DNA from 4 places in the Notoacmeibacter ruber genome. Region 2 is predicted to be linked to each of the others. Evidence: predicted binding sites of a transcription regulator. Region 2 holds the regulator's gene; each other region holds the start of a gene.
What was found. The regulator LexA, encoded in region 2, represses DNA repair genes until DNA is damaged. The targets are predictions, from matches to a motif close to TGTTCNNNNTGTGTTCNG.
Positions count from the first base shown of each region.

Region 1 (5,971 bases), 350 kb from region 2:
TCCGCTCAATCTCTATCACCTTCAGTGGAAATTCCGCGATGAGGTCCGCCCGCGCTTCGGGGTCATGCGGGGCCGCGAGTTTCTGATGAAGGACGCCTATTCGTTCGATCTCGATTACGAGAGTGCGAAGATCGCCTATTACCGGATGTTCGTCGCCTATCTGCGGACATTCCAGCGCTGCGGATTGACCGCCATCCCGATGCGTGCCGATACCGGCCCGATCGGCGGCGATCTGTCTCATGAGTTCATCGTCCTTGCGGAGACCGGTGAATCGGAGGTCTTCTGCGACCGAGCCTTTCTTGAATATGACACTCCCGGCGCGGATACCGACTTCTCGGATGCCGAGGCGTTGTCCGATCTGGTTGCCAAGTGGACCACCCCTTACGCGGCGACCGACGAAATGCATGACGAGCAGGCTTGGGGGGCATTGTCCGATGACACCCGTATCAGCGCACGGGGTATCGAGGTTGGTCACATCTTCCATTTCGGAACGAAGTATTCCGAGCCGATGGGCGCGAAGGTGACCGGACCCGCTGGCGCCCAGGTGCCGGTTTCCATGGGAAGCTACGGCATCGGGCCGACGCGGTTGCTCGGCGCGATCATCGAGGCCAGCCATGACGAGGCCGGCATCATCTGGCCGCAGAGCGTCGCGCCGTTCGACGTTTCGATCATCAGCATGAAGGTTGGTGACGATCTGTGCGACGACGCCGCTGAAAAGCTCTACCGTGCCGCAAAGGAGGGTGGGCTGGATCCCTTGCTGGACGATACCGATGCGCGGGCCGGTGCCAAGTTCGCAACGCACGAGTTGATCGGCATTCCGGTTCAGATCGTCGCTGGCCCCAGAGGGCTTGCCGAAGGCAAGGTGGAACTGCGCGCCCGCGCCAGTGGCGAAAAGCGTGAGTTGTCGCTCGACGAAGCATTGAACATGCTGACGGCAGGCGCCCTTCGATGAGTGCGGAGGAGGCGATAGCGGATCATGACGGCAAGGCCCGTCCGTTCGGCCGGTTCGAGCGCATGGTGGCGTTCCGCTATCTGCGCGCACGCCGCAAGGACACTTTCGTCTCGGCCATCGCGCTGATTTCCTTCATCGGCATTCTGCTGGGCGTTGCGACCCTGATTATCGTGATGGCTGTCATGAACGGTTTTCGCGAGGAACTGCTGAACCGCATTCTGGGAACCAACGGTCATCTGATCGTCCAGCCGATCGACTCGCCGCTGGATGATTACGAGACGATTGCCAGCCGGATTTCGGCATTGGCCGGGGTTCAGGCCGCTTTGCCCGTCGTTGAGGGGCAGGCGCTGGCCGACGGTAAATCCAACGTCAGCACCGGTGTTATCGTCCGCGGCGTTCGCGATGAGGACCTGCCGAAGCTCAACATGGTGACGCAGAATATTCGGCAGGGCAGCTTCGACGGGTTCGAGACCTCGGAAGGGGTGGCTGTTGGCATTCGACTGGCCGAAAACCTTGGTCTTATCGCCGGTGATCTGATCACGCTCACCTCGCCAAATGGCGACGTGACGCCGATGGGGATGGCGCCGAGGGTCAAGGCCTATCCCGTGACGGCCATCTTCGAAATCGGCATGAGCGAATATGACGCGGCCATCGTCTATATGCCCCTGTCGGAAGCGCAGCTTTATTTCAATCAGGAAGGGCAGGTGGGCTCCATCGAGGTCTTCCTCGACGAACCCGACGACGTTGATGCCATGGCCGAGGCGGTGAGAGAGGCGGCCGGGCGGCCCGTCCTCCTGACCGATTGGCGGGAGCGCAATCGCAGTTTCTTCTCCGCCCTTCAGGTCGAGCGCAATGTGATGTTCATGATCCTGACGCTGATTGTGCTGGTTGCGGCTCTCAACATCATTTCAGGGCTGATCATGCTGGTGAAGGACAAGGGCCGCGATATCGCCATCTTGCGAACCATCGGTGCCTCGCGCGGATCGGTGCTGCGCATCTTCATCATGACGGGCGCGGCGATCGGCGTGACTGGCACGATAGCGGGCCTTCTGATTGGTTTGCTCGTCTGCGCCAATATCGAGAGTATTCGCCAGTTCTTCTCCTGGTTGTCCGGCACCACGATCTTCGATCCCAATCTCTATTTTCTGAGCCAGTTGCCGGCGAAGCTGGATGTTGGAGAGACCGTCGCGGTGATGATCATGGCCTTGACGCTGTCCTTCTTCGCAACGCTCTTGCCAGCTCTCCGTGCGGCCAGAATCGATCCGGTCGAGGCCCTTCGCTATGAGTAAGACACAGCCGGTTCTGGAGCTCTGCGCGGTCGACCGCGCCTATGAAGAGGCGGCGAAGCCGCTCGTCATCCTGTCGAAGGCGGATTTCACGCTCTTTCCCGGAGAGATGGTGGCGCTGGTCGCCCCGTCGGGAACCGGAAAATCGACGCTTCTCCATCTGGCCGGGCTGCTGGAGAAACCCGACGCTGGCGATGTGCGCCTGCTCGGCAAATCCTGTGGCGACCTGACCGATGATCGGCGCACCGCCATGCGTCGCAGTGAAATCGGCTTCGTCTATCAGTTTCATCATCTTTTGCCCGAGTTCACCGCTCTGGAGAACGTGATGATGCCGCAACTGGTCAAGGGCACAGACAACGCGACGGCCCGCTCCCGCGCTCAGGAACTGCTCGATTACATGCGGGTCGGCCCACGGGCCAGCCATCGCCCGGCGGAACTGTCCGGGGGAGAGCAGCAGCGTGTCGCCATCGCGCGTGCGGTGGCCAACGCGCCGGCCCTTCTCCTTGCCGACGAGCCGACCGGGAATCTCGATCCGAAAACCTCGTCCTACGTGTTCGAAGCCCTGAGCTCTTTGGTCCGGCACGCTGGATTGAGCGCCCTCATCGCGACTCACAATTTCGACATCGCCTCCCGAATGGATCGCCGCGTTACCCTCTCTGCGGGAAAAGTCGTCGCCGCCTGATCGGCGATTAACCAAGCGGAACTCGGTTGTTCCAGAACGGCTTGCTATATGAGAACAAAAAGGATACAAAAAGCGCATAGACCATAAACAAAAGGTACCGATGATGAGCGATATTCTCCAGGACGTGGCAGCTCTGGTCTCCATTGGCAGCTTCCTTGTCGCCAGCGCATTCTGGCTTGGGGCGCTCTGAAAGCCGACCCTGTTGAAACTGGGGATTGCCCGTTCAGGCGCTCACTCGTTTCGACGCTTCGGGCGACGAACCTGGTTCAAACTTCTAGGATGGTGGAGGTTTGAACCGAATCGTCCCGATCAAGGAGCAGGCAATGGGTGCTGTTGAACAAGCGATGCCACGTTTCGTGCACCTGCGCGTTCACTCCCAATATTCGCTCCTTGAAGGCGCGCTGCCGCTCGACAAGATCATCAAAGGGGCTTTGGCCGATAATCAGCCGGCCATCGCGATTGCCGATACGGGTAATCTATTCGGAGCACTCGAATTTTCCGAAAAGGCATCGAAAGCCGGGCTCCAGCCCTTGCTGGCGTGTCAATTGGCCGTGGAATTCGGAGATCATGCCGAGGAGGGCGGGAAAGCCCGTGGTGCGACCTACGCGCCGAAGCCGTCCCTGGTCCTGCTGGCCGCAACCGAAACCGGATGGGCCAATCTGGTTCGGCTCGTCAGCCGGTCCTATCTCGACGTCCCCGCGGGCGAACCGGCGCATGTGACGCCGGACGATCTGTCAGACCTCGCCGAGGGAATTATCTGTCTCACTGGCGGGCCGAACGGGCCGATAGGCCAGGAAATCAGGGATGACCGTCTCTCCGGCGCCGAGGCGCGTCTGAAAAGGCTGACGACGATTTTCGCTGATCGACTCTATGTCGAATTGCAGAGACCGTCGGGCTATGACCGGGCGGTAGAATATCACTCCGTTCGTCTGGCCTATGATCTCGATCTGCCTCTGGTCGCGACGAATGAAGCCTTCTTTCCGACACGCGATGATTTCGAGGCGCATGACGCTCTCGTCGCCATTGCGGAGGGAACCGTCATAGCGGTCGATGAGCGCAGGCGGCTTACACCCGACAATCACCTCCGTTCTCAAGAGGAGATGATTCAACTTTTCAGCGACCTTCCGGAAGCGACTGATAATACGGTTGAAATCGCGCGGCGCTGCAGCGTTCGTGCGAGGACCTGCAAGCCGATCCTGCCGCGCTTCGCCGGCGCTGACGTCGATGATCCGGCGGCCGTCGTCGCGGCTGAGGCGGCCGAACTGGCGCGCCAGGCGCATGAGGGTCTGAGTGCCCGCCTCGCGCAGCACGGTCCCTGGGAGGGGCACAACGAGCAGGACTACCGCGATCGTCTCGACTACGAGCTCGGCATTATCGAGCGCATGGGCTTTCCGGGTTACTTTCTGATCGTCTCGGACTTCATCAAATATGCCAAGAGCGAAGATATCCCTGTCGGGCCGGGGCGTGGTTCGGGTGCGGGGTCGGTGGTCGCCTGGGCGCTGACGATTACCGATCTCGATCCGCTTCGTTTCTCCTTGCTGTTCGAGCGCTTTCTCAATCCGGAACGTGTTTCGATGCCGGACTTCGACATCGACTTCTGCCAGGAGCGACGCGAGGAGGTGATCGCCTACGTCCAGCGCAAATACGGGCGCGATCAGGTCGCACAGATCATCACATTCGGCTCGCTTCAGGCCCGCGCTGTGCTGCGCGATGTTGGGCGCGTTCTTCAGATGCCCTATGGCCAGGTCGACCGGCTCTGCAAACTGGTGCCCGCCAATCCCGCCAACCCGGTGACCCTGGCGAAAGCGGTCGAGGACGAGGTTCGCTTTGCCGAGGAGATCGAAAAGGAACCGGTCGTCGGTCGCCTGATCGAGATCGCCAAGAAGCTGGAAGGTCTTTATCGCCACGCCTCCACGCATGCGGCGGGCATCGTGATCGGCGACCGGCCACTCTCCGAACTGGTGCCGATGTATCGCGATCCGCGCTCCGACATGCCGGTCACCCAGTACAACATGAAATGGGTGGAGCAGGCGGGTCTCGTCAAATTCGACTTTCTCGGTCTGAAGACGCTGACCGTGCTCGACACGGCGAAGCGTTTCATTGCCCGCAAGGGAGAGGATATCGACCTGGGCTCGTTGCCACTCGACGATGCGACGACGTACGAAATGCTGTCGCGGGGCGAAACGGTCGGCGTCTTCCAGGTTGAAAGCGCGGGTATGCGCAAGGCGCTGCTCGGCATGAAGCCCGACTGCATCGAGGATATCATCGCACTGGTCGCGCTCTATCGGCCTGGTCCGATGGAAAACATACCGGTCTATAACGACCGCAAACATGGGCACTCGGAGATCGAGTCGATCCATCCGAAGATCGACTATCTCGTGCGTGAGACACAGGGCGTCATCGTCTATCAGGAACAGGTGATGCAGATCGCCCAGGAACTTGCGGGCTATTCGCTTGGCGAAGCCGATCTGTTGCGCCGCGCCATGGGCAAGAAGATCCGCGCCGAAATGGACAAGCAGCGTGTCCGCTTCGTCGACGGCGCGGTTGAGCGTGGCGTCGCCAAGCCCAAGGCGAACCAGATCTTCGATCTTCTGGCTAAATTCGCCGATTACGGTTTCAACAAATCGCACGCCGCCGCCTATGCGATCGTTTCTTATCAGACCGCCTATATGAAGGCGCATCATCCGGCAGAATTCTTGGCTGCCTCCATGTCGTTCGACATGGCCAACACGGATAAGCTGAACGAATATCGGCGCGACGCGGAAAGGCTGGAGATCGAGGTCCGTGCGCCCGATGTCCGCTATTCCCGTCACCTATTCGAGGTGCAGGATGGCGCGATCCTCTATTCACTCTCGGCGATCAAGGGGGTCGGTGAAGCGGCCGTCCATCATATTGTCGAGCAACGCCATGCTCTTGGCGGCTTCGCATCTCTTGCGGATTTCTGCGAAGCGCTTGATCCGCGCATCGTGGGCAAGCGTGTCTTGGAAAGCCTGATCTGTGCCGGCGCGCTGGACGGTTTCGGCGAGCGCCGCGAAGCGATGATCGCCGGGT
Region 1 is NZ_RCWN01000001.1:1,089,993-1,095,963, forward strand. Features, by position in the region: gene proS (proline--tRNA ligase) at 1-952, shown strand, start outside; gene D8780_RS05175 (lipoprotein-releasing ABC transporter permease subunit) at 949-2,241, shown strand; gene D8780_RS05180 (ABC transporter ATP-binding protein) at 2,234-2,920, shown strand; gene dnaE (DNA polymerase III subunit alpha) at 3,244-5,971, shown strand, end outside.
Region 1: the regulator LexA is predicted to act here: its motif matches at 2,971-2,988, upstream of dnaE (DNA polymerase III subunit alpha).

Region 2 (5,971 bases):
GGATTCGTCGCGACCGAGGACCACCATCACGTCAAAGACGCCGGGTGATACCGCCCGCCCGGTCAACGCGGCCCGGAGCGGCTGCGCCACCTTGCCGAGCTTCAGTTCCTCGGCTTCGGCGAAGTCCCGAATAACCTGCTCCAACGGTTCGGGTGCCCAGTTATCAACTGCCTGAAGTTGCGGCTCCAGCCTGGAAAGCAGTGCCTTTGCATCCGCATCCAGAAGCTGGGCGGCCTTCTCTTCCAGCGGGACAGGTCTGCTCGCCACGATGAATTCAGAGGCCCCGACGAGTTCGACAAGTGTCTTGGCTCGCTCCTTCAGACCGGGCATGGCGAGGCGAAGCTGTTCCTTGCGACTATCGTCGAGCCTCTCGGCTAATTCGGGCCCGCCGGGCAGGTGGGGCAGCGTCTCTAGCAGTGTTTGCGTCAATTCATCGGCGTCTGCCGCCCGCATATACTGACCGTTCAGCGCTTCGAGCTTCTTGAAGTCGAAACGGGCGGCGCCCTTGTTGATATCTTCCAGCGCGAACCACTCGATCATCTGATCGAGACTCATGACCTCATCGTCGCCATGGCTCCAGCCAAGTCGCACGAGATAGTTTCGCAGCGCTTGCGGCAGGTAGCCCATGGCGCGGTACGCCTCCACGCCAAGTGCGCCGTGCCGCTTGGAGAGTTTCGCTCCGTCCGGGCCGTGGATCAACGGAATATGCGCCATGACGGGGACGTCCCAACCCATGGCCTGATAGATCAGAGTCTGGCGAGCAGCATTGGTCAGGTGATCGTCGCCACGAACGATATGGGTCACGCCCATATCATGATCGTCGACGACCACGGCCAGCATATAGGTCGGATTCCCGTCCGATCGCAAAATGATGAAGTCATCCAGATCCTTGTTGGGAAAACGGACATCTCCCTGCACCTTGTCTCTGACGATCGTTTCGCCATCCCGCGGGGCCTTCAGGCGGATGGAGTAGGGTGCGCCTTCCGGTGCCTCGGCAGGGTCGCGGTCGCGCCAGCGACCATCATAGCGTGGCGGACGCTTTTCCGCTTTCGCCTGCTCGCGCATTTCGGTGAGTTCTTCAGGCGTGGCGAAGCACTTGTAGGCCTGTCCTGCCTCCAACAGCTGCTGGGCGATCTCGCGGTGGCGTCCGGCGCATTCATATTGGGAGACCGGCTCTCCCTGCCATCCGAGCTCAAGCCAGGACAGCCCTTCGAGAATGGCCGCCGTCGCTTCTTCGGTCGAGCGGGCGCGGTCCGTATCCTCGATACGGAGCAGCATCGTTCCCCCGTGCCTTTGCGCAAAGAGCCAGTTGAAAAGAGCCGTGCGGGCGCCTCCGATGTGAAGGAAGCCGGTGGGCGAAGGGGCGAAGCGCGTGACAATTTTATCGGTCATAAAATCTCGGACTGCTTTGATGACATTCGGCCTTCGGATTTTTGCAAGGCCGGTCCGCCCGTGTAGCATAGGTCTGCGGCGGTGCAAGGCCGAGCCGCGGATGAGGCGATATGAGCATGAACCCTGTTTCCGGGCAGCGAGATATCGATGAACGGCGGCTCGTCGATGGCGTCGTCTCTCACCTGCGCGGCGACCCGGCGACTGACGCGAGATCCTCATTCGAACCAGGCATAGAGAAACGTTCGACGAATTCGGCGCAACGAATGGCCCAAGCTTTGCGCGGGACGTTTCGAAAAGCCCGATCGCTTCTGATAGAGGAAACCGAACGAGGCAGCCTCTTCGTTGCTTCCGCACTTCTCTTCGCTAGCGGAGCGTTTCTCTATTTCGCCATGCGCGCTCCCCTTGAGCACTGGCAGCTCATCGCGATAGGCACGCCCGCTTTGGCTATCGCTTTTGTCCGGCGGGGGCGAATGAGTGGCGCGATTTTTCTGCTGCTGTTCGCCATGCTTGCGGGCGCCGCGACCGCTGCAATGCATGTGGCCTTCCGCAATCACCAGACCCTCGGCTCACCCGTCGCGACAGTGCTCACGGGGCGTATTCTCAACAGTGAACGGCTGGGAGATGGGCGCCGACGGCTGGTTCTCTCGGTCGTGGAAACAACCCGACCGGAGTTGCGCTATGCGCCTGACAAGGTGCGCGTGACCATACGCGGAGGCAGTTCCGAGGCCCAAGCGGGCGAGGTGGTGAGGTTACGCGCACGATTGCTGCCGCCATCCGGGCCAGTCCGACCTGGCGGATATGATTTTTCCTTCAATGCATGGTTCGACGGGCTGGGTGCCATCGGTTTCGCCCTGGGAAAAATGGAGCGGGTGAAGATAGCGCCTTCGCCCGACATGGCGGAACAGGTGAAGGCAAGGGTCAATCGGCTGCGCGAGACGATCGACCGACGGATCGCGATGGTTCTCAACGGGCCGAGCGCAGCCATCGCATCCGCTCTTATTGCCGGTTACGGCGCAGCGATCGGGGACGACGAACGCGAAGCGTTGCGGGTTAGCGGCCTGGCGCATGTTCTGTCCATCTCCGGCCTCCATATGGCCCTCGCTGCGGGCACGGTCATCGGCGCCATCAGGCTTGCCCTTGCCCTGTTTCCAACAATGGCGGCGCGGTATTCCATCCGTAAATGGGCGGCCGCTGGAGGTCTTTTGGCGGCTGGTGGCTATCTTGTGCTCAGCGGCGCGGCGATCGCTACACAGCGCAGTTTTATCATGCTGGCGATCATGCTCGCGGCGCTGTTGTGCGACCGTACCGCTATCACCATGCGCAACCTGGCATTGGCCATGGTTCTGGTGGTTCTGATTGCGCCTCACGAGGTCATAGGGCCGAGTTTTCAGATGTCTTTCGCGGCGACCGCCGCGCTCATCGCGGCGTATCGCTCGCACAGCCTCTGGCAGAGGCGGCGACACCTCGCCCGCGAGAGCCGTGCCGGTGCAGGCCTGCTGAATTTACCGGTTCGTTTCGGAGCGGGTATTCTCGCCACGACGCTTATTGCCGGCGCCGCCACGACCATCTTCGCGCTGTGGCACTTCCAGCGGGTCGCGCCGCTCGCACCGCTCGGCAATCTACTCGCGGCGCCGGTTATCTCTATCCTTGTCATGCCGATGGCCGTTCTTTCGCTTCTGCTCATGCCGTTCGGACTCGAAGCACCGTTTCTCAAACTGATGGGTGAGGGCATCGAGGCGATGCTATGGATCGCCAGATTTGTTTCGGAAATCTCGCCCCCCGATCGTGCCGGGCTCGTCGCCGGCCAAGGCGTTATGCTTCTGACAATCGCTCTGGCCCTGTTTGCCGTCCTGCAGACCGCCCTGCGCTGGACAGCACTTCCGTTCGCGATCATCGGCCTCGGCCTGCTGGGGACCGGCGAGAGGCCCGCCGGTTTCATTCTGGATAATGGGCGCGCCGTCGCGCTGGCGGGTGCCGAGGGTACGATGATCTCCAATCGGGCGAGACTATCGAACTTTGTCGGCGATCAGTGGATGGCTGCGCTCGGCGCTGAACGTCTCATCGGTCCCCAAAAAGTTGTCGAACCGAGTGGCGCCCCTATGATCGCACGATCTGACGAGCGTTTCTTCTGCAGCGAACGCCTTTGTCTTTACGACCCACCCGACAGCCTCCCCATCATATGGCTGAAATATGCGGAGGATCGCGCGTCATGGTGCGGGCGCGCCGCCATTATCGTCATTGGGGACACGACGCAGCCCAAGGCCGGACGATGCTCCACGCGTTCACCGACCCTTACGATCGATCGCATGGATTTGGCCAAACACGGCTCCGCCGCTCTGTGGAGAAAAGAGGGCGGCGGCTGGAGCGTCAGCTATTCGTTCAAAGACATGTCGATGCCCTGGCACGATGCCAGGCGATGGAGCCGCCCCGCCCGCGGCCTGCCAGACTGGACTCCGCGCAAACGCGATACGTCTGGAGACAAGGACAAACCCTGAAAATCGCTGCGGGCCGAGCCGCGCCTTAATACCGGCGCAGGAGGCCGACAAGGCGACCCTGCACCTTGACCCGATCGGGGGGGAAGATTCGCGTCTCATAGGCGGGATTGGCTGCCTCGAGTGCGATGGAGGCTCCCTTGCGGCGAAAGCGCTTCAGCGTCGCTTCCTCGTCATCGACGAGAGCGACCACAATATCGCCCGGATCAGCAACGGTGCCATCCTTGATAATGACCGTGTCACCGTCGAGGATACCCGCCTCGACCATCGAATCTCCGCGCACTTCCAATGCGTAATGAACGCCGCCGGCGATCATGGATGGCGGAACCGCGATACTGTCGGTCTGCTGCTGAATAGCGGAAATCGGAACACCCGCGGCGATGCGGCCCATGACCGGAACACTGATGCCAGATTCATTGGCGGCCTCAGACGGGCCGCGACCAGGACCCGAAGAAGAGGGCGCTTCTTTCTTCTTGCCGAGACTGCCTTCGATGACAGAGGGACGAAAACCCGTATTGCCGCCCGGCGCAGCCGTATTCGGCAGACGGATGATTTCCAGCGCACGCGCCCTGTTCGGCAGACGGCGGATGAAACCACGCTCCTCCAGTGCCGTAATCAGTCGGTGAATGCCGCTTTTCGATGCGAGATCGAGCGCATCCTTCATCTCGTCGAAGGACGGTGGAATGCCTGTCTCCTTCAACCGTTGGTCGATATAGAGAAGAAGTTCACGCTGTTTCTTAGTCAACATCGCTGCGCCTCGCAGAATCAAAGCGATACATAGAATGAACAGACACTATCTGTTCTTCTCATGTTCTGCAAGTAGGTCCCGCAGGGTAAGGTCAGCGCCAGAGGTCGACAAGTACCTTTTCGCCAGGTTCAGCAGCTGGCGCGTGCGGCGGGCGAACAATGAGCGCGTTGCCGATGGTCATGACGCGGAGGAGGGAGGAATCCTGCGAACCGGCCGGTTCGACCGTCCAGCAGTCGCCATCATAGGAGGCCGAGGCGCGCATGTAATGCTGGCGACCGGAATTGGCCTCGAGATGTGCGGTCAATTGGGCCGCCACTGTCTTCGGTTTGTAAGTGGAGCCCAGAAGCCGGCACAGAAGAGGGCGCAGGAAGAGGTGCGCGCAGACCATGGAGGAGACAGGATTGCCCGGCAGGCCCAGGACGTGAATGCCGTCAAGCCGCCCCACCATGAGGGGCTTTCCGGGCCGCATCGCGATCTTCCAGAAATCAAGGACCATACCAGCGTCGACCATGGCCTTCTGCACCAGATCGTGGTCACCGACCGAAGCTCCTCCCAGCGTCACGATGACGTCGCAGTCCTGCGATTGAGCCTTGTCGATCGCGGCTTGCAGGGCCGCAGGCTTATCAGGCGTAATCCCCAGATCGAGTGCAACGCCGCCCATCTCGCTCACGATTGCGGAGATGCCATACGTGTTGGAAGCGATGATCTGACCGGGAGCGAGGCTTTCGCCGGGCGCTTTCAGTTCGTCGCCCGTGGCGAGAATGGCGACGCGCGGCTTGCGGTGGACGTCGACGGTGGGATGCGAGGCTGCGGCAGCGAGGGAGAGGGCAGCGAAATCAAGTTTCGTTCCGCTTTCCAGCATCAGATCGCCCTCGGAAAAGTCGACGCCGGCAGGCCTTACATGCCGTCCCACCGGTTCCTTTTGGGTCGGTCTGACGGTTTTGTCGTCAATACGTTCGGCATTTTCCTGCATCAGAACCGTATCGGCGCCGTCCGGCATGGTCGCGCCGGTAAAAATCCGCACAGTCTGGCCCGGTTCGACAGAACCAGGGAAGGGGTGTCCGGCGGCCGATTCGCCGATCAGTTCCAAGGGCACGCCATCCGGATCGAGATCAGCAGCCCGCACGGCATAGCCATCCATGGCGGAGCCTTCAAAGGGAGGCTGGGTCCGTTTCGCATGAAGCGGCGATGCAAGAATGCGTCCCACCGCAGCGTCAAGAGCGACCGTCTCGGCAGACAAGGGGGATGCCTGCTTCAGAAGGCGTGAAAGAGCCTCGTCAACCGGGAGCAACGCCATGGATCGTCCTATTCCGTTCGCCAGTCGCCGGATTTGCCTCCG
Region 2 is NZ_RCWN01000001.1:1,442,417-1,448,387, reverse strand. Features, by position in the region: gene gltX (glutamate--tRNA ligase) at 1-1,392, opposite strand, end outside; gene D8780_RS06840 (ComEC/Rec2 family competence protein) at 1,656-3,887, shown strand; gene lexA (transcriptional repressor LexA) at 3,913-4,632, opposite strand; gene D8780_RS06830 (molybdopterin molybdotransferase MoeA) at 4,724-5,929, opposite strand; gene moaC (cyclic pyranopterin monophosphate synthase MoaC) at 5,938-5,971, opposite strand, start outside.

Region 3 (5,971 bases), on a different contig from region 2:
TATTTGACGACCGTCGCCGATTTTTCGCCCTTTCGAACCTGCCCGCCGAGTTCGCTTGCCTGTCGATAGGTCATCCATCGCGCCGACCCGTAACCCTTGGCAGATGCTCTCGCCCACAACATCAAAATGTTGATGCCGCGATAGTCCTCCCCGTTGAATCGGCGAGGCATGGCAACGCACCCGGTTCCACCCGTCCACGGCTTCTGCCATGGCGGCGTGCCCGCCTCGATCTGGGCGATGATTTCATCGGTAACGTGCTGGTAGACATCGAATTTCGGGTTCGCCATTTGTGGCCTCCATTGTGACTGTCGGGCAAGAGCCGCGCAAAGCGCGCGTCCTGTCCGATTGCCTCGTGGCGAACAGCGGGTGTGCAAGCGGAGTGGGCGGCTTCGCGGGGAACCGGCTGCACTGAGCGCCAAAGCGCGAGGGAAGCTGGGCGGAAGCCGCTTCGCAGCGCGCCGAGGGCGGCGCCCTAAGCCGGCGAAAAAGGCTCAACAGTCTCAGATGTTGACGGTTGGCAGATCACTGAGGCGAGTGGTGTAGCGGGGCGAACGATGGTCGGCCCGCAACGCCCATGATCGTTTGTAGCCTTCGCTTGCGAGGACAAGCGTCTTCTTGCCGAAACGATCATTGACCGCATCAAGCGCGCCCATAAGGCGAGCATCGCGCGGTCGATCCGGAGGAAACAGAAGGCGAGGGGCCTTGTCGGCGACCACCAGGTCATCAAGGATCACACCGGCCTTGGTGTAGGCATAGCCATTATGATCGCGATCACCCTTCCATGCCCGTGCAGCACATCTCAGAGCGGCCTCGACCAGATCGAAGCTGTCGGCCGACATGGGCGTCAGACGCGTGGTCCGCGATGCGGAATGCTGGGGCCGCTCTGGCTTATGCCGGTTGGTATGGAAAAACGCCGTGATGGTGCCGGCGACAAGGCCATGAGAGCGCAGCTTTTCCGCTGCACGGCTCGCATGGGCCGAAAGAGCCTGCGAGAGCTCGTCGAAGCTGGTCATTGGCGTTCCGGCAGATCGGGTTACGGCCATGCCCTTACGCTGAGGTTCGACCTCCTCGATGCCGATGCAAGGCACACCACGCAGTTCGGCGACGAGACGTTCCAGTACGACGGTTCCGATCTTTCGGGCATGGGGCAGGGGCATGGCGCGCAACTGCGAGGCCCACAAAATGCCCTGGGCCTGCAATTTCGCTTCGGTCGCAGCGCCGACACCCCAGATCTCGCCGATCGGCACGCGATCCAAAACATAGTCGCGGATGGCGTCGTCCGTCAGATTGCAAATACCGGCGAAAAGCGGATTCTTCTTGGCCGCGAAGTTTGCAAGCTTGGCGAGCGTCTTCGTGGCAGCGATGCCGACACAAGTCGGGATGCCGGTTCGCTCGCGCACTTCCTGGCGCATGTCGGACGCCTGAGCGATCATCCGTTCACCGAAGCCAGAAAGATCGACGAAGGTTTCATCGATCGAATAGACTTCAAAACGCGGAGAGAAGCCGCCAATCGTATCAACGACGCGCCGGCTCATATCGCCGTAGAGTGTGTAATTGGACGAAAAGACCCTGATGCCGTGCCGTTCGATCACATCGCGCATCTTGAAGGCTGGCGCACCCATCTTGATGCCGAGCGCCTTGGCTTCCTCCGAGCGTGCAATCGCGCAGCCATCATTGTTCGACAGGACGATGACCGGCACACCGGCAAGGCGCGGATCGAAAACGCGCTCGCAACTGACGTAGAAATTGTTGCAGTCGATCAGGGCGATGGGGTCGGCCATCGGATTTATTCGACCGGAAGGCGGCGCACGACGCCGGCGACGACGCCCCAAATCTCGGTCGATTCCGTGACCTTGATCGGCGCGTAGCGATCGCCATGGGAGCGTGGATCGAGAAAATACACGCCTTCACGTCGGGCCAGTTTCTTGAGCGTGACGGCTCCGTCGACCACGGCAAGAACGATCCGTCCAAGCCGTTTCTTGCCGGCGCGGTCAACGGCAATCAGATCGCCGTCCATTATGCCTTCGGCCTCCAGACTATCGCCTGACACGCGCCACCAGAAGATGGCGCTCTCGTGGCGAACGATCCAGGCAATCGGATCGATCGTATCTTCCAGATCGTCGGCCGCGGGCGATGGAAACCCCGCCGCGACGTTGACCGTGGCAAAGGGAAGCAGCTGCGGAGAGACCGCGATGCGGGCGAAATGAAGGATCATGACCTTGCAGAACATAAAGCGAACATTTTACATATAAGAAGCGCGATAATTCGGCTGTCAACGTTAGGATGAAAAGCATGGTTATGACCCAACGTCCGCTTCTGGAGGACCAATGATCATTTGACGCGGCTGTTTCCAGTGGCGGCGAACCTGGCCGAACGGCCATAATCCTGATCATTTCGGCACCTGCGTCCGGAATCGAGACGGCGCGACCATGGGTGTCGTCGTCAAGCATTTCGACGATCGTTGGAACTGGGCGGCCTATGATGCGGATACGAACCCGCGCGGCCTGGAGGACACAAAGGCGCTGGCCAAACTTCAGGTCGAGCGGCGCGCACGATCCATGCGCAAGGAACCGAATTTCATGTATAGGGCCGGATATAAATCGCCCAGCGCCAAAATGATGGAGCGCCGCTCATGTGCAATCTCTACTCCATGACGAGCACGCAAGCAGCGATCCGCGACCTTGTGAAGGGCATGACGGACAAGACCGGCAATCTGCCGCCGCTCCCTGGCATCTTTCCTGATACGCAAGCGCCGATCGTGCGAAACGGCGCCGATGGTCTGGAGATGGTCACGGCCCGTTGGGGCATGCCGTCGCCGCAGAAGGCGCTGGAGAACAAGAAGACCGACCCGGGCGTCACCAATGTCCGGCGGACGGAATCGCCTCACTGGCGCCGTTGGTTGAGCATCGAACATCGATGCCTGGTGCCGTTCACCTCTTTCAGTGAATACGACACGATCGACGGCACGAAAGTGCCGGTCTGGTTCGCGGCCAATGATGATCGGCCGCTTCTGTTCTTCGCCGGAATCTGGACGAATTGGACGGCGGTTTGGAAAATGAAGGAGGGCGAGGTCAACGTCGATCGCTACGGCTTCCTGACCTGCGAGCCGAATGCGGAAGTGAAGGCCGTCCATCCGCGGGCTATGCCTGTCATCTTGACGACGGTCGAAGAGCGCGAGGTCTGGCAGCGGGCCGACTGGAATGAATCCAAAGACCTGCAACGCCCCTTGCCGGATGGCGCATTGCGGATTGTGGCGAAAGGCGAAAAAAAGGACGCTGGACCCTGAGCCACTGTTTGCCAGGCCAATCTACCTTCAGACTGAGCGATCCCGCCCAGGAACGGTTCGCGCACGGCATCCGTTTGCATGGAGCGTCATGAGCCCGTCGCTCGCTCGCGGAACTCTGCTCTATTGGATAGAAAGAGACGGACAATGAAAAAACGGATTAGCCTTCGATCATCGCCATCGCTTGCGATGGACAATGCTCTGTCCAAATTGACACCAGAGCAACTTGAGCGCTTGGCTGTCGCCGTGATCTGCGCCCAAAGACGACGAGTGGATCATGCGCAGCGACTGTACGATCGACTCGATTCAATCCAGAAAAGCGCGTCCACGAAGGACGGCGAAGGCGACACGCTGTACCACTATACAAACGCCGTCCTATCCATGAAGGCACATCATCAGATTGCCGCGGCCGTAATCGACAGACTTGGATACATCCCGCAAGGCATAAATTCTGGTGAGCGTTGACGCATCGAGGATGTCGGAAACTGTTATCATGAAATGGGCAATGGCTGCGTGTCGAGACACCCGCCATTGACTTGCGGAATTGAAGAGAATGGCAAGGAGCCGGACACTGGACAACGAAGCCTATAAAAACCGAATGGGACTCGTCGAAACCACAGATCCCGAAGTCGACAAGCCGATTCATAGACGTTCGGGTTTTCGCGGCATACAGGAATTCTCCGAGATGGATGCCGCGATCGGCAAATTAATTCGGGAACGTCGAGACGCTATCCCTCTCACACGCAACGAGCTTGGCGAGTTGCTGGGACTATCAGCGCAAGTGTATGGGCGATATGAGCGTGGGTTCTCGAAGATGACTGCGACACGAATGGTCCATCTTGCCGAACTGCTCGATTTTCATCCGATCGAATTGTTGGGTGAAATCGCTCCACATTTCTTTGGAGAGAACGAGGAAGACGCCGAAAAGAAACTGCAGCTTTGCGTTGGCATATTCGACCTGCCGCCAGAAACCGCCGCCGCTTTCTTGCATATCGTCGACCACGGCATGAAAAGCGGCAAGGGTAGGGCGCTCTCATAGTGGTGGTTCGGCGCAAGGTAAGTCGGAATCGATTGCGTCAAACAGCGGGTCGCGATCTGCATGAATAACGGAACGGCGCGGCTTCTCATGGCACTCGCCATCTTCTTGTCCCTTGCATCCTGCGTTGGCCATGGCTGGCTGACATTCGCAGGCTAAGCGGAGCCTAGCATCCGGGGCATGGCGAAAGGCGCCCTGACCGAAGTCAGGGCGCCACCCTCATGATGGCTGTTCTGTTTTGCCGAGTTCAAGGCGGTAGCCGAATTCGAGCTTGGCGATGAACGGAATGGTGAAAGCGACCGTGATCCGCAATTGACCCTTGTGGGTCATGTGGCGGATCAGTTTATTGGCGATCCGGGACATGAGGCGACCGGTTCTGCGGCAGAAGTGCATTAGTGTTTTCATAGCGTATCTCCTTGAGAGGCTGTTGATGCGTAATCGCGGAGCTCGACTGCGCCGCGGGACCGCTGACCGCACCGCGCAAGCGGTCGCAACGCAGTGGAGAACCCCAACGGGGTTGCGGTCTTGAAGCGGGAACGGGGCGTATCGTGCGCAGCATAGGATTACGCACGGCCTCTCCAGGATCGTTTGAAAACACCGAGCTTCGTTGCTCCGGTCAACTCGTCGATCGCCAATAAACCGAGCCAGGCTGAAAGACTGGATCACGGTCGCTTTCACCATGCCGTTGCGACCCATGGTTTCATTGTGGCCAAAACAGAACAGCCATCATGAGGGCGGGGCTGCGGTTAGCAGGGCCGTTTCGCCGTGTGGGAAAGGAGTACGAGGAAGGGGCGTAGGGGCTTCCTCGGCCATCAGGATGGGGGCTGTCTGCCCCCTATGCGCCTTTAGCGCATTCCCCCGAGGATATTTTTGGAAAGATGATGGAGAAGGGGAGAAAGGGCGGCCGAAGCCGCCCGATCTTAGCTCTCGACAACCTTCTTGTGCAGGAGGTCGAAATCATTGGCGGCAAGGGTGAAGCCGTAGACCTTCTGGCCGTCCTTTTCGTAGTCGCTCTGGCGGATCGTGCCGCGAGTGTGGATCAGGTCGCCGGAGCCGATATTGTCGAGCACCCATTTCATGGCGCGTTCGTTAAAGATGGTCACTTCATTCCAGAAGGGGTTGGACTGGAACTCGCCATTGTTGTCCTTGCGGCCGTATTCGGCGGCGACGGAAACGCGAAGGGTCGGGCCGACTTCCTTGATCTTTCCAACTCGGCCGATGATCTGAAATTCTGCGAATGTCCGCATGATTGTCTCCTGTGATGCGTGTTTCGGTAAAAAGCGGACAGGCTGGGACGCGATGCGATCAAACCAAAAAGCGGAGGGTCCGCAAGGCGGAAACCGCTTTTTTAATTGAAGGGCACTCTTGAAGAGCTGCCCGGTCGCTAAGAGTGGACCAAGCCAGGTTCAGCGTCCGAAACACGCCTCACGGGGCGATTGGGTACGTCTTCGGTTTCATCGGAGGCCGATGAATGGCTTGCGGGAAATGGCTTCATGCGACAGTGGCGGGCGTCGGTGCGACGGCTGCACATCAAACGTCTTAGTCCAATGGGGTAACGAGGCCACTGAACTGCGCTTATACAAAACGCGGGATAAGTCATTGGATATTCGAACTGCGATATGCAGTATGCGATATGCGGACTAGGCGGCCCC
Region 3 is NZ_RCWN01000003.1:25,237-31,207, forward strand. Features, by position in the region: gene D8780_RS15410 (ArdC family protein) at 1-287, opposite strand, end outside; gene D8780_RS15415 (Y-family DNA polymerase) at 501-1,781, opposite strand; gene D8780_RS15420 (LexA family protein) at 1,787-2,215, opposite strand; gene D8780_RS15425 (hypothetical protein) at 2,430-2,654, shown strand; gene D8780_RS15430 (SOS response-associated peptidase) at 2,633-3,286, shown strand; gene D8780_RS15435 (transcriptional repressor TraM) at 3,431-3,748, shown strand; gene D8780_RS15440 (helix-turn-helix domain-containing protein) at 3,969-4,322, shown strand; gene D8780_RS15705 (trans-acting factor B) at 4,539-4,724, opposite strand; gene D8780_RS15445 (single-stranded DNA-binding protein) at 5,240-5,566, opposite strand.
Region 3: the regulator LexA is predicted to act here: its motif matches at 2,223-2,240, upstream of D8780_RS15420 (LexA family protein).

Region 4 (5,971 bases), 160 kb from region 2:
TCGGCAAACGCGTGGAACGAAAATCCAGCAATGTCAGCCAGGTTCGAAGCCGTACCGATCTCGCCAATCTGGCGGTCTTTCCGCTCGCCATCCCGCTCATTTCCGGGCCTGGAGCGATCTCCGCAACCATCCTCTTGTCGGAACGGTTTCCCAGTCCGACGGAACGGCTCGTCCTGATCGGCATCGTCACATTCGTCGTAGCGCTCTGCTACATCTTCTTTCGCATCGCGGATCGTATCGACGTCTATCTCGGAGAAACCGGGCGATCGGTTCTCACACGATTACTCGGCGTCATTCTGTCCGCACTCGCGGTGCAGTTCGTCGCAGATGGCGTTCGCGATCTGATTGCAGCCTGAGCAGCGGGATATGGCTGGTCGCGAACCTTCCACACATTATCTCCCCCTCCCCGATGGAGAAAACGAGACGTGAAGAATCCACGCAAATCCGAAGGCGCGAATGATGGGAGCGAAAGCACAGGCGCCGTTTTGGCCGCACTGTTCGCCAATCTTGGAATCGCGATCACCAAGTTCATCGCGGCAGCGCTGTCCGGCTCGGCCTCCATGCTGGCGGAGGGATTTCATTCTCTCGTCGACACGGCCAATCAGGGCTTTCTTCTGATCGGCATTCACCAGAGCAAGAAGCCGGCAGACGAACGTCATCCGTTCGGTTACGGCAATGCCCTGTATTTCTGGGCATTTGTGGTCGCCATCTTCCTTTTTAGCCTTGGCTGCGGCTTTTCGATCTATGAAGGCGTGACGCATCTGCTCCACGACGAAGCCGGAGTAAGCGGAGACGGTGCGTTTCCAACGATTGCGGTCGCCGTGCTCGTCATAGCGTTTCTTTTCGAAGGCTATTCCTGGAGTGTCGCCTTCAGAAATTTCGAGCGGACCCGAGCAGGTCGCGGCTTCTACAGCGACCTTCGCGACTTGAAAGATCCGGCGGTCTTCGTGGTTCTTGCCGAAGATACCGCGGCATGCATCGGCATCGTGATCGCAGCCGCAGGCGTGCTTCTCAGCTGGTATACGGCCATGCCGGTATTCGACGGCGCCGCATCCATCCTTATCGGCATTATACTCGGCATCGTGGCGATCATTCTCGCAATTGAGGTCAAGGCGCTGCTGATCGGCGAAACCGCCGATCCCGATGTCTTGTCAGATATACGCCAGAGGATGGCACGTCACCCCGAGATCGTCGCGGTCAACGAGCTGCGTTCCATGCACCTCGGACCGCGCGATATCCTCTTGGCGACAAGCCTCGATTTCCAGAACGAAATCAAGGCGGGTCGCATCGAGCAGCTTGTCAGCGAAATGGAAGAGGAAATTCGCCGGCGTCATCCAATGATCCGCAAGCTTTATTTCGAAGTGCAATCAGCTGCTGGTCATCGCACCTTCGCCGATCAAAGCAATGTGCCGTCCGGGGTGGACTAGACCGACAAGGCAAAGCCGCGGCGGCATCCCCTGCGGTCCAGAGCTGTCTTAGAACGGAATTTCGTCATCCATGTCGGAATAGCCGCCGCCGCTCCCGCCGGAACCGCCTCGGCCACCGCCATAATCATCGCCGGCACGGCTCGAACCGAAATCGGAGCCGCCTCGGCTCATATCGCGACCGCCGCCACCGGAGCCGCCATCCCGACTATCAAGCATCTGCAATTCGCCACGGAAATTTTGCAGAACCACCTCGGTGGAATAGCGATCATTACCGTTCTGGTCCTGCCATTTGCGGGTCTGAAGCTGGCCCTCGAGATAAACCTTTGCGCCCTTCTTGAGATATTGCTCGGCCACCTTTGCGAGGTTCTCGTTGAAGATCACGACATTGTGCCATTCGGTTCGCTCACGCCGCTCACCGCTATTGCGATCGCGCCATGTCTCGGAGGTCGCGATCCGCATATTGACGACCCTGCCGCCATTGTTCAGCGAACGTATCTCTGGATCGGCACCCAGATTGCCGACCAGAATGACCTTGTTCACGCTGCCTGCCATTATTTTTCCTTCCGCATGATTGACGCACCTCGGCGGCGCGACGATTTGGCGCGACCCTATACCTTTCCCGCCATGGCAGACCACCCCTACGCGCCGGTTGACATGACTTCATCAACAGCTCTATGTTCCTATTATGTTCTTGAAAATGTCAAGCCGGCCCCGGCCCGGAACTTTGATACTGAAAACATCAGAATGAATTTAAGTGAGAGGGTTTTTGACGAAGGCGTGCGGTCGGCGATCGAGTTCACATTTTCTGAACCCCTCGTGAACCGGACCCTCAAAGGCTGTTCAGTTGGTCTTCCGCAAGGTTAGATCGTTGACTGGACGCTGTCCTTGAGCCGGCGAGACTGAGCTGGCTCGTGTCGTTTTTTTTCAAGAACGAAAACGGGTGTGCAGCGTCCCTAGCCCAGAGGAGCCTGTCATGTCCCCCAGTGAAAGAAAGCTACCGTTGAGTATGATCGTCGCATTGGTCTTGCCACTTTTTGCCGTGGTCGATGCTTCAGCACAGAGTACTGCCGAGCCACTCAAAGAGATGGCGAAGCCCAATTTGCAGTTGAGACCAGAGACGATGCAAAGTGAACGAAGCGCGGCGTCCCGCCCCAAATGCGCTCCAGAAGCCTTCGAAGCCTACGGGCGCTCGGCTGCGCTTCGGCGCTCTGCGCGTGAGACGAGAGCCAAACGACGTGCTGTGCGCCGTTGGGTTCGTGCGATCGAAGGTCGCGACATTCTGCCCCGGAACCGCGGTAAGCCGGTCTATGGCACCGACTATTCCGACTTCAGCAAGGCAAAAGTGATTTCGTTCAACTGCGCAGGGCGTCCGCTGACCTGCAAACTGGTTGCCCATCCCTGCCGCTGAGGCAAGGTCAATCTAGGCAGTGCCGTTTCACGGCGGCGCTGCTCTCTCCCGCCAGCATATGTCAGGATGGTGGCGTGAAAGCGCTCGACATCGCTGATCGAATACCTACCTTCAGCACTGTCCACATTCCCGAAAGTACTGATCATTCGAATGGCTGAAAGCAAGTTCATTTCCGTGCGCGGCGCGCGCGAACACAATCTCAAAGATGTCGACCTCGACCTTCCACGCGACAGTCTGATCGTGATGACCGGTCTTTCGGGGTCGGGCAAAAGCTCTCTCGCCTTCGATACGATCTATGCTGAAGGCCAGCGCCGCTATGTCGAGTCGCTGTCGGCCTATGCACGCCAGTTTCTGGAAATGATGCAGAAACCAGACGTCGATCAGATCGACGGGCTGTCTCCGGCCATTTCCATCGAACAGAAAACGACGAGCAAGAATCCGCGATCGACCGTCGGGACCGTCACCGAGATCTACGACTATATGCGGCTTCTTTTCGCACGTGTCGGCGTGCCCTACTCGCCTGCGACAGGTCTTCCCATCGAGAGCCAGACGGTCAGCCAGATGGTCGACCGCGTCCTCGCGCTGGAGGATGGTACCCGCCTGTATCTTCTCGCGCCGATCGTCCGGGGCCGCAAAGGCGAATACCGGAAGGAACTGGCCGATCTGCAGCGCAAGGGTTTTCAGCGTATCAAGGTCAATGGCGAATATTACGAGATCGGCGAAGCTCCCGCGCTCGACAAGAAGTACAAGCACGATATCGATGTGGTCGTCGACCGCCTGGTCGTGCGCGAAGATATCGGGTCGCGTCTCGCCGATTCCATTGAGACCGCACTCGGTCTGGCAGATGGCCTGGCGGTGGCCGAATTCGCCGACCGGCCGCTTCCCGATGAGAAACTTGCCGCGGCCGGTGCAAACCGCAACAAGAACGAGACGCATGAAAGGATCATGTTCTCGGAAAATTTTGCCTGCCCGGTTTCGGGTTTTACGATTTCGGAGATCGAACCCCGCCTCTTCTCGTTTAACAATCCAGCTGGTGCATGCCCGGGCTGTGACGGTATTGGCCATCAGCAGGCCATCGACGAAGAACTGGTCATTCCGGACAAGGATGCCGTTGTCCGGGAGGGCGCCATCGCGCCCTGGTCGCGTTCTTCCTCTCCCTATTATCTTCAGACGCTCATCGGATTGGGCAAGGCCTATGGTTTCGATGTGTCCGACCGCTGGCGCGACCTGTCGCCAGAGGCAAGGAAGGCCATCCTCTACGGGACGGGCCGCTCCAAAATAGCGTTCGCCTATGATGATGGTATACGCTCCTACAAGACGTCCAAGACGTTTGAGGGCGTCATCCCGAACCTTCAGCGTCGCTGGAAGGAAACGGAAAGCGCCTGGTCGCGAGAGGAAATCGAGCGATACATGTCCGCGACGCCCTGCCCCACCTGCGATGGCTACCGACTGAAGCAGGAAGCGCTGGCCGTGAAGATCGACGGTCTTCATATCGGCGAAGTGACCGCGCAGTCGATTAAGGCGGCGGATGAATGGTTTTCCGACCTCGATACCAGGCTGAACGAGAAGGACCGGGAGATCGCCTACCGGATTCTGAAGGAAATCCGCGAACGGCTTCGCTTTCTCAATGATGTCGGTCTCGATTACCTCACCCTCTCACGTAATTCCGGCACGCTCTCCGGCGGCGAGAGCCAACGCATCCGCTTGGCGAGCCAGATCGGCTCCGGCCTTACCGGTGTGCTCTATGTTCTGGACGAGCCCTCCATCGGCCTTCACCAGCGCGACAATGACCGCCTTCTTGATACGCTGAAGCATCTTCGCGATCTGGGTAATACCGTCATCGTGGTCGAGCATGATGAAGACGCGATTCGCACAGCCGATTATGTGGTCGATATCGGCCCCGCTGCGGGTATTCACGGCGGCCGGGTTGTGGCTCAGGGAACACCGGCCGAAGTCATGGCCAACCCCAACTCCCTGACCGGTCAATATCTTTCCGGGTCACAGGAGATTTCAGTTCCGAAGAAGCGCCGCAAGGGGCAGAAGGGGCGCCGGATGAAGGTGGTCGGGGCCCGAGGCAACAATCTGAAGGACGTGACGGCCGAATTGCCGCTGGGCACCTTCACATGTGTGACCGGCGTGTCTGGCGGTGGCAAATCGACCTTCTTGATCGAGACCCTGTTCAAGGCGGCCAGCCGCAAGGTGATGGGCAGCCGCGATCACCCTGCCCCGCATGATCGGATCGAGGGTCTCGAATTCATCGACAAGGTGATCGATATCGACCAATCGCCGATTGGCCGCACGCCCCGCTCCAACCCGGCGACTTATACGGGTGCCTTTACGCCAATCCGGGAATGGTTCGCCGCACTGCCGGAATCGAAGGCGCGCGGCTATCAGCCGGGCCGTTTCTCCTTCAACGTCAAGGGCGGCCGTTGCGAAGCCTGCCAAGGCGATGGCGTCATCAAGATCGAGATGCACTTCCTGCCGGACGTCTACGTCACCTGTGATGTGTGCGACGGCAAAAGATACAATCGCGAGACGCTGGACGTGACATTCAAGGGCAAGTCGATCGCGGACGTCCTCGACATGACCGTCGAGGAAGGTGTGGAGTTTTTTGCTGCCGTTCCAGCGGTCCGCGACAAGCTGGAAACGCTCGAAAAGGTCGGACTCGGTTACGTGAAGGTCGGTCAACAGGCGACGACGCTTTCGGGCGGCGAAGCCCAGCGCATCAAGCTTGCCAAGGAACTGTCACGAAGGGCGACGGGACGGACGCTCTATATTCTCGACGAGCCGACCACTGGCCTGCATTTCGCCGATGTGGCCAAACTGCTCGAAGTGCTGCATGAACTTGTCGACCAGGGGAATACGGTCGCCGTCATCGAGCACAATCTGGAGGTCATCAAGACTGCGGATTATCTGCTCGATCTCGGACCCGAAGGCGGAACCGGCGGCGGTGAAGTCGTCGCATCCGGCACGCCCGAAGAGGTGGCGAAGGACAAGCGATCCTATACGGGCCAGTATTTGCGGCCACTGCTGGATCGTCCTGCCAAGGCCAAGGCGCCGGAAGCGGCCGAGTGAGGTTGGTGAACCGATCAATGCGGCCTGTCATGAGGGGCCTGCGCCTTCACGCCGCTGCTTG
Region 4 is NZ_RCWN01000001.1:1,278,631-1,284,601, reverse strand. Features, by position in the region: gene D8780_RS06100 (MarC family protein) at 1-356, shown strand, start outside; gene D8780_RS06095 (cation diffusion facilitator family transporter) at 426-1,427, shown strand; gene ssb (single-stranded DNA-binding protein) at 1,476-1,979, opposite strand; gene D8780_RS06085 (hypothetical protein) at 2,428-2,835, shown strand; gene uvrA (excinuclease ABC subunit UvrA) at 2,986-5,910, shown strand; gene D8780_RS06075 (CAP domain-containing protein) at 5,928-5,971, shown strand, end outside.
Region 4: the regulator LexA is predicted to act here: its motif matches at 2,103-2,120, upstream of ssb (single-stranded DNA-binding protein).